3 linked regions of the Rubrivirga marina genome follow. The protein of the gene in region 3 interacts with the protein of the main gene of each other region in a pairwise test. Links are inferred from orthologs where the notes say so. Each region holds a gene or a part of one and is shown on either strand. Other genes may lie near its edges. The genes, in order: ftsZ, ftsA and mreB.

Evidence for each region.
Region 1: the proteins of mreB (region 3) and ftsZ interact in binary tests that used the Escherichia coli proteins (3 or more experiments, as listed by UniProt). The link is inferred for Rubrivirga marina from one-to-one orthologs.
Region 2: the proteins of mreB (region 3) and ftsA interact in binary tests that used the Escherichia coli proteins (3 or more experiments, as listed by UniProt). The link is inferred for Rubrivirga marina from one-to-one orthologs.

Annotation. Positions count from the first base shown.
Region 1 is NZ_MQWD01000001.1:776,722-779,746, reverse strand. Bases 219-3,025 are described here. They hold ftsZ (cell division protein FtsZ), read right to left. Parts: upstream 2,359-3,025; coding sequence 1,078-2,358; downstream 219-1,077. Other genes in these bases: ftsA (cell division protein FtsA), read right to left, coding at 2,473-3,025; BSZ37_RS03065 (hypothetical protein), read right to left, coding at 219-835. Also shown: more of BSZ37_RS03065, read right to left, coding at 1-218. UniProt on the Escherichia coli protein: Essential cell division protein that forms a contractile ring structure (Z ring) at the future cell division site. The regulation of the ring assembly controls the timing and the location of cell division.
Region 2 is NZ_MQWD01000001.1:775,167-778,109, reverse strand. Bases 1-2,919 are described here. They hold ftsA (cell division protein FtsA), read right to left. Parts: upstream 2,165-2,919; coding sequence 836-2,164; downstream 1-835. Other genes in these bases: BSZ37_RS03050 (cell division protein FtsQ/DivIB), read right to left, coding at 2,186-2,919; ftsZ (cell division protein FtsZ), read right to left, coding at 1-721. In the rest of the region: more of BSZ37_RS03050, read right to left, coding at 2,920-2,943. UniProt on the Escherichia coli protein: Essential cell division protein that assists in the assembly of the Z ring. May serve as the principal membrane anchor for the Z ring.
Region 3 is NZ_MQWD01000001.1:3,445,337-3,448,305, reverse strand. Bases 58-2,808 are described here. They hold mreB (rod shape-determining protein), read right to left. Parts: upstream 2,063-2,808; coding sequence 1,052-2,062; downstream 58-1,051. Other genes in these bases: BSZ37_RS22385 (GAF domain-containing sensor histidine kinase), read left to right, coding at 2,329-2,808; mreC (rod shape-determining protein MreC), read right to left, coding at 58-893. In the rest of the region: more of mreC, read right to left, coding at 1-57; more of BSZ37_RS22385, read left to right, coding at 2,809-2,969. UniProt on the Escherichia coli protein: Forms membrane-associated dynamic filaments that are essential for cell shape determination. Acts by regulating cell wall synthesis and cell elongation, and thus cell shape.

The sequences.
Region 1 (3,025 bases), 2.7 Mb from region 3 along the record:
CGCTCAGTCCGAGGAGGTCGGTGAAGGCGTTCTCGAGGGTCCGCGCCTGGGCGGCCTCTGTCCCGAGCGTCCGCCAGCCGCCGGGCTGGCCGGGCCGGACGCCCGTGCCCATCGACGCCAGGCCCACCGGCGTGTCGTGCTCGGTACGCCAGCGACGAAGGAGCGCCACCGGGTCGCCGTCGCGGGCATCGAGGAGCACGAGGTCGACCGTCCGCGCCGACCGGTCGTCGACGGGGAAGCGGCTGACGTAGTAGGTCTGGGTGCCCTCGGCGCCGCGGTCGTGGGCGAGTTCGGTCAGCGCCTCGAAATACGGCCGCGCGCGTGGGTCGCTCGTGTCGCTCGACTGGGCGAGGCCGAAGTGGCGGGCGGCCGAGTACGGCCGGGAGCGGTCGAGCGCCTCGGCGAGGAGTTGGGCCGCCTCGTCGGTCCGCGCGCGGAGGAACAGGGCCGGGAGGCCCTCGATCGGGAGGTCCTGCCAAAGCGCGATGCCGAGCCGGCTGGCGGCGTCGAGCACGGCCGTCTCCTCGATCAACTCGGTACGGACCGCTCGGACGCCCGCGCGACGCATCGCCACGAGGTCGGCCACGGCCGCCTCGGCGTCGGCGGGGGCGTTCCAGACGACGCCCGCGAGGCTCGGGTCGAGGGGCGGAAACGGCCCCCGCGGCGCGAGCGCGGCCGAGTCGAGCCGGGCCCGCGGGCTCGCCGAGGCGGGCGCGGACGGCGCCGTCGAGTCGACCGCCGCCGAGTCCGCCGACGGGGCGGGGCGGGCGGGCGGCGTCTGAGCGGAGAGAGAGGCCGCCAGCAGGAGGGCGGCGAGGGCGGTTAGACGGGACACGGGCAGGGTGAGGCCGGCCGAGAGTACGCACGCCGCGCCGCCGCGTTCGCCCGTCCCTCAAGGATGGCGCCCGGACAGAAGAGGCCCCGCCGGGCGGAGATCCGGCGGGGCCTCAGGACAACCCTGGCGAAGTTGTCCGGGGGGATCGTTGCGTCCCAGCCCGAGGGTAGGGACGGCGAGTGCCACAGGTCCGTCACACCCGAGATGTGGGAAAAACGTCGGCGGACGGGCCCTGGTATCCGCTAGTCCATCATGCGGCGGAGGAAGGCCGGCACGTCCGTGTCGTCCTTGTTGATCCGCTCGCGGCGTGGCGGGGTGGCGTTCGGGAGCGGGCGGACGTTCGACGGGCGGCGCCCCTCGGCCTTCTCGCGGTCCGCGACCTCCTCGTCCTCGCGGACGCGCTCGGGGTGGAGCGGTGCGCGGCGCTCGTAGGCCGGCACGTCGAGCGTCTTGAGGTTGTCCTCGCCCTTGTAAGGCGGGGCCCCGCCGTTCGACCCGAGCACGACGCGCGGCCGCTGAGCCGGCGCCTCCGCCTCGTCCTGGCGGCCGGTTTGATCGAACCCGGTGGCGATGACCGTCACCCGGAGCGAGTCGCCGAGCGTCTCGTCGATGACCGTGCCGAAGATGACCTCGGCCTCCTCGCCCGCCTCGGTCTGGATGACCGAGGTGGCCATGGTCGCCTCGCGGATGCCGAGGTCGACGCCGGCCGTGATGTTGACGAGCACGTTCCGCGCGCCCGCGATCGAGATGCCGTCGAGGAGCGGGCTCGAGATGGCCTCCTTGGCCGCGCGCTCGGCCCGGCGCTCGCCCGAGGCGATGGCGCTCGACATGAGCGCCGTCCCGCCGTCGAGCATCGTCGTCCGGACGTCGGCGAAGTCGAGGTTGATGAGGCCGTGGACCGTGATGAGCTCCGAGATCCCGCGCGTGGCGTTGTAGAGCACGTCGTCGGCCATCTCGAAGGCCTCCACGACCGTCGTGTTGTCGTCGGCGACGTCGAGGAGCCGCTCGTTCGGGATGATGATGAGCGTGTCGACGACCTCGCGGAGCTGCTCGATGCCCTGCTCGGCCATCTTGCCGCGCTTGCGGCCCTCGGCGTTGAACGGCTTCGTCACGACGGCCACCGTGAGGATGCCCATCTTCTTGGCGAGCGCGGCCACGACGGGCGCCGCGCCCGTGCCGGTCCCGCCGCCCATGCCAGCCGCCACGAAGACCATGTCGGCCCCGTCGAGGGCCGCCTCGATCTCGCGCTGGCTCTCCTGCGCGGCGCTGGCGCCGACGGTGGGCCGGGCGCCGGCGCCAAGCCCCTTGGTGAGCTCGCGGCCCACCTGGATCTTGCTCGGCGCCTGGTTGGCCTGGAGCGCCTGGGCGTCGGTGTTGATGGCGACGAACTCGACGCCATGGATGCCCTTCGCGAGCATGTTGTTGACGGCGTTGCCGCCTCCGCCGCCCACGCCCACGACACGGATCAGGGCCGTGTCCTGTGCGTCGTCGTCGAATGCAAATCGGGTGCTGAAATCGTCCATTGGGGTCCCTCCGAAAGGGTGTGTCTTGCCAGGGTTGTGAGGCGTCGGCAGGACAACCGGTAAGGTACCGGCTCCGCAGCCCTGCCGCGGGGGTGTTGATAAGTGGGGGGAGGCCTAGAGCTCGTCGAACCAGCTCCGCATGCGACTCGCGATTTTGTTCACGAGCCCGTCCGGGTCCGAGTCGTAGCCGTCGCCGAGGGCCTCGACGGGCTCGCGGGCCGGCTCCGGCGCGGTCGCGTCGTCCGTCTGGGGCGCGGGCGCGAGGAGCGAGGCCCCCCGGCCGGCGCCCGTCCGCAGCCCGTGGAGCACGAGGCCCACGCCGGTCGCGTACTTCGGGTCGTCGACCTCCTCGACGAGGCCGCCGGCGAGCCCGAGCGGGCGCCCGACGCGGGCCTCCAGCCCGAGGATCTCGGCCGCGAGCGCGGCCGTGCCCGGGATCAGCGCGCCGCCGCCCGTGAGGACGACGCCCGCCGAGAGGTGCCGACCGTAGCCCGACCGCTTGATCTCGATGGCCACGAACTCGAGGATCTCCTCGAGCCGCGGCTGGATGATCTGGGCCAGCGTCGACTGCCCGATCGACTTGTCCGGGCGCCCGCCGATGCCGGGGATCTGGATCTCCTGGTCGGCCTCGACCATGTCGACCAGGGCCACGCCGAACTCGCGCTTG
Region 2 (2,943 bases), 2.7 Mb from region 3 along the record:
GCTCGCCCGAGGCGATGGCGCTCGACATGAGCGCCGTCCCGCCGTCGAGCATCGTCGTCCGGACGTCGGCGAAGTCGAGGTTGATGAGGCCGTGGACCGTGATGAGCTCCGAGATCCCGCGCGTGGCGTTGTAGAGCACGTCGTCGGCCATCTCGAAGGCCTCCACGACCGTCGTGTTGTCGTCGGCGACGTCGAGGAGCCGCTCGTTCGGGATGATGATGAGCGTGTCGACGACCTCGCGGAGCTGCTCGATGCCCTGCTCGGCCATCTTGCCGCGCTTGCGGCCCTCGGCGTTGAACGGCTTCGTCACGACGGCCACCGTGAGGATGCCCATCTTCTTGGCGAGCGCGGCCACGACGGGCGCCGCGCCCGTGCCGGTCCCGCCGCCCATGCCAGCCGCCACGAAGACCATGTCGGCCCCGTCGAGGGCCGCCTCGATCTCGCGCTGGCTCTCCTGCGCGGCGCTGGCGCCGACGGTGGGCCGGGCGCCGGCGCCAAGCCCCTTGGTGAGCTCGCGGCCCACCTGGATCTTGCTCGGCGCCTGGTTGGCCTGGAGCGCCTGGGCGTCGGTGTTGATGGCGACGAACTCGACGCCATGGATGCCCTTCGCGAGCATGTTGTTGACGGCGTTGCCGCCTCCGCCGCCCACGCCCACGACACGGATCAGGGCCGTGTCCTGTGCGTCGTCGTCGAATGCAAATCGGGTGCTGAAATCGTCCATTGGGGTCCCTCCGAAAGGGTGTGTCTTGCCAGGGTTGTGAGGCGTCGGCAGGACAACCGGTAAGGTACCGGCTCCGCAGCCCTGCCGCGGGGGTGTTGATAAGTGGGGGGAGGCCTAGAGCTCGTCGAACCAGCTCCGCATGCGACTCGCGATTTTGTTCACGAGCCCGTCCGGGTCCGAGTCGTAGCCGTCGCCGAGGGCCTCGACGGGCTCGCGGGCCGGCTCCGGCGCGGTCGCGTCGTCCGTCTGGGGCGCGGGCGCGAGGAGCGAGGCCCCCCGGCCGGCGCCCGTCCGCAGCCCGTGGAGCACGAGGCCCACGCCGGTCGCGTACTTCGGGTCGTCGACCTCCTCGACGAGGCCGCCGGCGAGCCCGAGCGGGCGCCCGACGCGGGCCTCCAGCCCGAGGATCTCGGCCGCGAGCGCGGCCGTGCCCGGGATCAGCGCGCCGCCGCCCGTGAGGACGACGCCCGCCGAGAGGTGCCGACCGTAGCCCGACCGCTTGATCTCGATGGCCACGAACTCGAGGATCTCCTCGAGCCGCGGCTGGATGATCTGGGCCAGCGTCGACTGCCCGATCGACTTGTCCGGGCGCCCGCCGATGCCGGGGATCTGGATCTCCTGGTCGGCCTCGACCATGTCGACCAGGGCCACGCCGAACTCGCGCTTGAGCCGCTCGGCCTGGTCGTGGAGGATGCCGAGCCCCTTGCGGAGGTCGTCGGTCACCTTGTTGCCGGCGACGGCGACGACGGCCGTGTGGCGGATCGTCTTGTCCTCGAAGATGGCGATGTCGGTCGTCCCGCCACCGATGTCGACGAGGACCACACCGACCTCCTTCTCGTCGTCGTGGAGCACGGCGTGACTGCTCGCGAGCGGCTCCAGGACGATGTCATCGACCGCATACCCGGCCTTCTCGATGCATCGGTAGACGTTCTTCGCCGCCGACACCAGCCCGGTGATGATGTGGACGTTGGCCTCGAGCCGGACGCCGCTCATCCCGATCGGGTCGGCCACGCCGTCCTGCCCGTCGACGATGAACTCCTGCGGGAGCACGTGGAGGATCTCGCGGTCGGCCGGCATGGCGACGTGCTTCGTGTCCTCCAGGAGGCGGAGGACGTCGCCCTTGTCGATCTCGCCGCCCGCGACCGTGATCACGCCGCGACTCTGGAACGACTGGATGTGGTCGCCGGCGATGCCGACGACGACCGACTGGGTCTCGATGCCGGCGGAGTGCTCGGCCTCCGAGATCGCCCGCTTCACGGCGTCGACCGTCTTGTCGATGTTGACGACGACGCCGCGGTTGAGGCCCTCGGACTCGGCCACGCCGACGCCGCGGACGTGGATCCGGCCGAAGTCGTCGGCGCTCGCGACGACGGCGCAGATCTTGGTGGTTCCGATGTCGACGCCGACGACGACGCGGTCGCCGGCCAGTTCGGGGTGAGGCATGGTGTGTGGGGGAGGGTGGAGTTAGGCGGGAGGCGTCGAGGCCGCTGGAGCGGCGGCCTCGGTCGAGTCGGGGGCGGGGCCGCGCTCGCGCGTCACGACCTGGCCGTCGAAGCGGAGGTCGACGAGGTCGAACCGAACCTCGGGCTGGGGCAGGACGGCCTGGTCCCAGAAGGCGCGGAGCCGGCGGAGTTGGTCGGCGTGCTCGCCCGGCGTGGTCCCGAGGCGGACCGGGAGGCTGCCGTGGGCGGCGACGGGCGTGGTCCAGAGCGTCGGGCGGCGGCCCCACGCGACTTCGGACACGAGCGCCTGCGTCGCCTCGTCGGCCGTCGCGAGGGCGGCCAGGAACGAGCGGAGGCCGCCCGCGACCGGCTGGGTCGGGTGGTAGGGCGGGGCGCCGGTCAGCACGGGCACGTCGTAGACGGCCGGCGACGCGGCGGCGATGGGCATCGCGTAGCCCTCGGCGTCGAGGAAGTGGCTCTGGCGGCCCTCGGCGTCGAGCACGAGGGCGACCGGTACGCGCTCCTCGACGGCGATCCGGAGCGTCCCCGTCGGGAGGCGCCGCACGGACGCCGAAGCGACCCACGGGTGGGCCTGGACGCGGTCCTCCATGAGGGCCGGCGAGAGCGAGAACAGGGCGACCGAGTCGGGCTCGGCCCGCGTGAGGGCGGCCACCTCCGCCTCGGGCGCGTGCTCGGCCCCGACGACGGCGATGGCCTCGAGCGGGAGCGTCCGCTGCCAGACCCAGGCGGCGACGAGCCCGAGGGCGAGCACGACGAGCC
Region 3 (2,969 bases):
TCGGGCGTCGTCGCCTGGAGCCGGGCCTCCAGGGCCGCCTGCTGGCGCTCGATGCCGAGCGAGTCACGCGCGGCAGCCTCGAGGATGGCCTGCTCCGGATCGGGCCGCGTCAGGAGCACGTAGACGTAGCCCACCTCAGAGATCGGCGCGGCCGGGTCGAGGTGGATCACGTAGTCGTTGCGCCCGGCCGCGGCGTACGCCGTGTCGACGCGGCCGACGGGGATGCCGGCGGGGAAGACGCCCGAGAACGGGCTCGTCACGACGAGCATCCCGCGCTCGACGGGCTCCGTCTTGACGACGTACTCCATCGTGAGCCGGTCGAACGCGGCGCCGTCCCACCGGACGACGCCCTCGCGCCCGAGCGCCTCGATGGCCGCCGGCACGCGGAACTGCGTGTTCTGGTGCGGCATCACCACCGAGTACCGGTCGCTCGTGAGCACGACGCGCCCCACGATGCCGCGCTCGTTGATGACGGGCATCCCGACCTCGATCGAGTCGCGGGCCCCGGCGTCGATCGTCAGCAGGTTCGTCTGCTCCGTGATGTCCTTCGCCACGACGCGGGCCACGACGCGGCGCGTGTTCGTGGTGTCGGGGAACTGGAGGAGCGAGCGGAGCTGGGCGTTCTCGGCCGACGCCTCCCGCAGCCGGGCCACCTCGGCGGAGAGCTGGGCGGTCTCGGAGCGGAGCCGCTCGTTCTCGACGAGCGACCGGCGGAACTGCGCGGCCCGCTCGAACGCGCCCTCGACCGGGGCTGTGACCGTGAGGCTCGCCGCGCGGGCGGCCCGGAGCGCCGGCCCGTTCCGGCCGACGAAGATCACGATGCCGACGAGGAGAAGCGCTCCGAACACGACGTAGTCGCGCGAGCGCTCCCAGACCTGCTGCGCAAGGGCCATCCGAGAGGAGGGGGGAGGGTTCGGGCCGCCTACTCCCGAGCGCGGGGGCGGTTCGGGGAAGGCGGGAGGTCCTAGGGGTGAGACGTGAGGACCCCCCGCTATGTCCGCCTCGGCGCCGAGGCGGGGAGCCTCTCGTCATCCGCCTCACGCTCGAGGACTCAGTTGCTCAGCACCGGCATGTAGCCGTCGATGTCCTCCAACACGGAGCCCGTCCCGCGGACGACGGCCGTGAGCGGGTCCTCGGCCGAGAACACCGGCAGCTCGGTCCGCTCGCGGAGGTAGTCGTCGAGGCCCTTGAGGAGCGCGCCGCCGCCGGTGAGCATGATGCCGCGCTCGAGGACATCGCCGCCGAGCTCCGGCGGCGTCCGCTCCAGCGCCCGGACGACGGCCGCGGCGATCTGGTTGACGCTCGGGCGGAGCGCCTCGCGGACGTCCTCGCTCGACACAACGCGCGTCTTGGGGACGCCCGTCACGAGGTCGCGGCCCTTGACCGAGAGCTCGAGCTCGGGGTCCAGCTTCTGCGCGCTCCCGATCTCGCACTTGATCCGCTCGGCCGTCCGGCTCCCGATGAGGAGGTTGTGGTGCTTCTTGAAGTACTGCATCACGGCCTCGTCGAGCTCGTTGCCGCCCACTCGGATCGACTCGTCGACGACGATGCCGTTGAGGGCGATCACCGCGATCTCGGTCGTCCCGCCGCCGATGTCCACGATCATGTTGCCGACGGGCTCCTGGACGGTCAGCCCGATCCCAATGGCGGCGGCCATCGGCTCATCGATGAGCATGACCTGGCGCGCGCCCGCGTTCTGGGCCGCGTCCTTGACGGCGCGGCGCTCGACCTCGGTGATGCCGCTCGGCACGCAGATGACCATCCGCCCGATGCTCGTCAGCCAGCCCGGCTTGACGCGGCGGATGAGGCCTCGGATCAGCGCGTCGGCGACCGAGAAATCGGCGATGACGCCGTCGTTGAGCGGCCGGATGGTCTCGATGTCCTTGTGCGTTCGTTCGTGCATCAGCAGCGCCTCGGTCCCGATGGCGACGGGCTTGCCGGACCGCCGGTCGATGGCGACAATGGACGGCTCGTTGAGCACGATCCCCTTGTCGCGGACGTGGATGAGCGTATTGGCGGTGCCGAGGTCGATGGCGACGTCGACCGAGAACGGGTTGAGCACGGGGGCGGGGGGAGATCGGGCGGCGCGATGGGCGCCGGTCGGAGGCAGCGGGAGGCACGTGGTCGTCGGCCCCGTCCGTCCGGGGGCCGTGGTGGGCAGCACGCACGGGCGTCAAGCTAACGAGGCGCCCCCTCCAGACCCGGGCCCGCGGGCTTGATTTTTCAGGGAGGACCGAGAGCCCCGGCCGCGGCCCGTGCCGCCGCAGTCCGGGGTTAGCGGATGGATGCGAGAGCGTGTGTAGACTGTGGGGGCCGCTGCGCCTCCCCATGCCGAACCGTCCGCCTGAGCCCTCCCTCCGCCAGCAGGCGTTGTGGGTCACGGGGCTGCTCGACAGCCCGCCCGAGCCCTCCTTCGACCGGCTGACGGACCTCGTGCGGATGATCCTCGACGTCCCGGTCGCGCTGGTGTCGCTCATCGACCGCGACCGGCAGTTCTTCAAGAGCCAGCAGGGCCTCCCCGAGCCGTGGTGCTCGCTCCGTCAAACCCCGCTCTCGCACTCGTTCTGCCAGCACGTCGTGGACCAGGCGGAGCCGCTCGTCGTCCCCGACGCTCGCGAGCACCCGTTGGTCCAGGACAACCTGGCCATCGAGGACCTTTCGGTGGTGGCCTACCTCGGCGTCCCGCTCGCCACGCCCGACAACGTCGTGATCGGGTCGCTCTGCGCCATCGCCCCCGAGCCGCGGCAGTGGACCGAGCGAGACCTCGCGACGCTGGAGGCGCTGGCGGAGTCGGTGATGACGGAGATCGCCGTCCGGTATCACCTCGAGCAGCGGAACGCGGCCGCCGCCGAACTCGAAGCGACCAGCGCGTCGCTCCGCCTGCTGAACCAGGACCTCGAGTCCCGAGTGGCCGAGCGGACCGAGGAGGTCCAGGGTCTGGCGAATGCCCTCACGATGGCGGAGCAGGA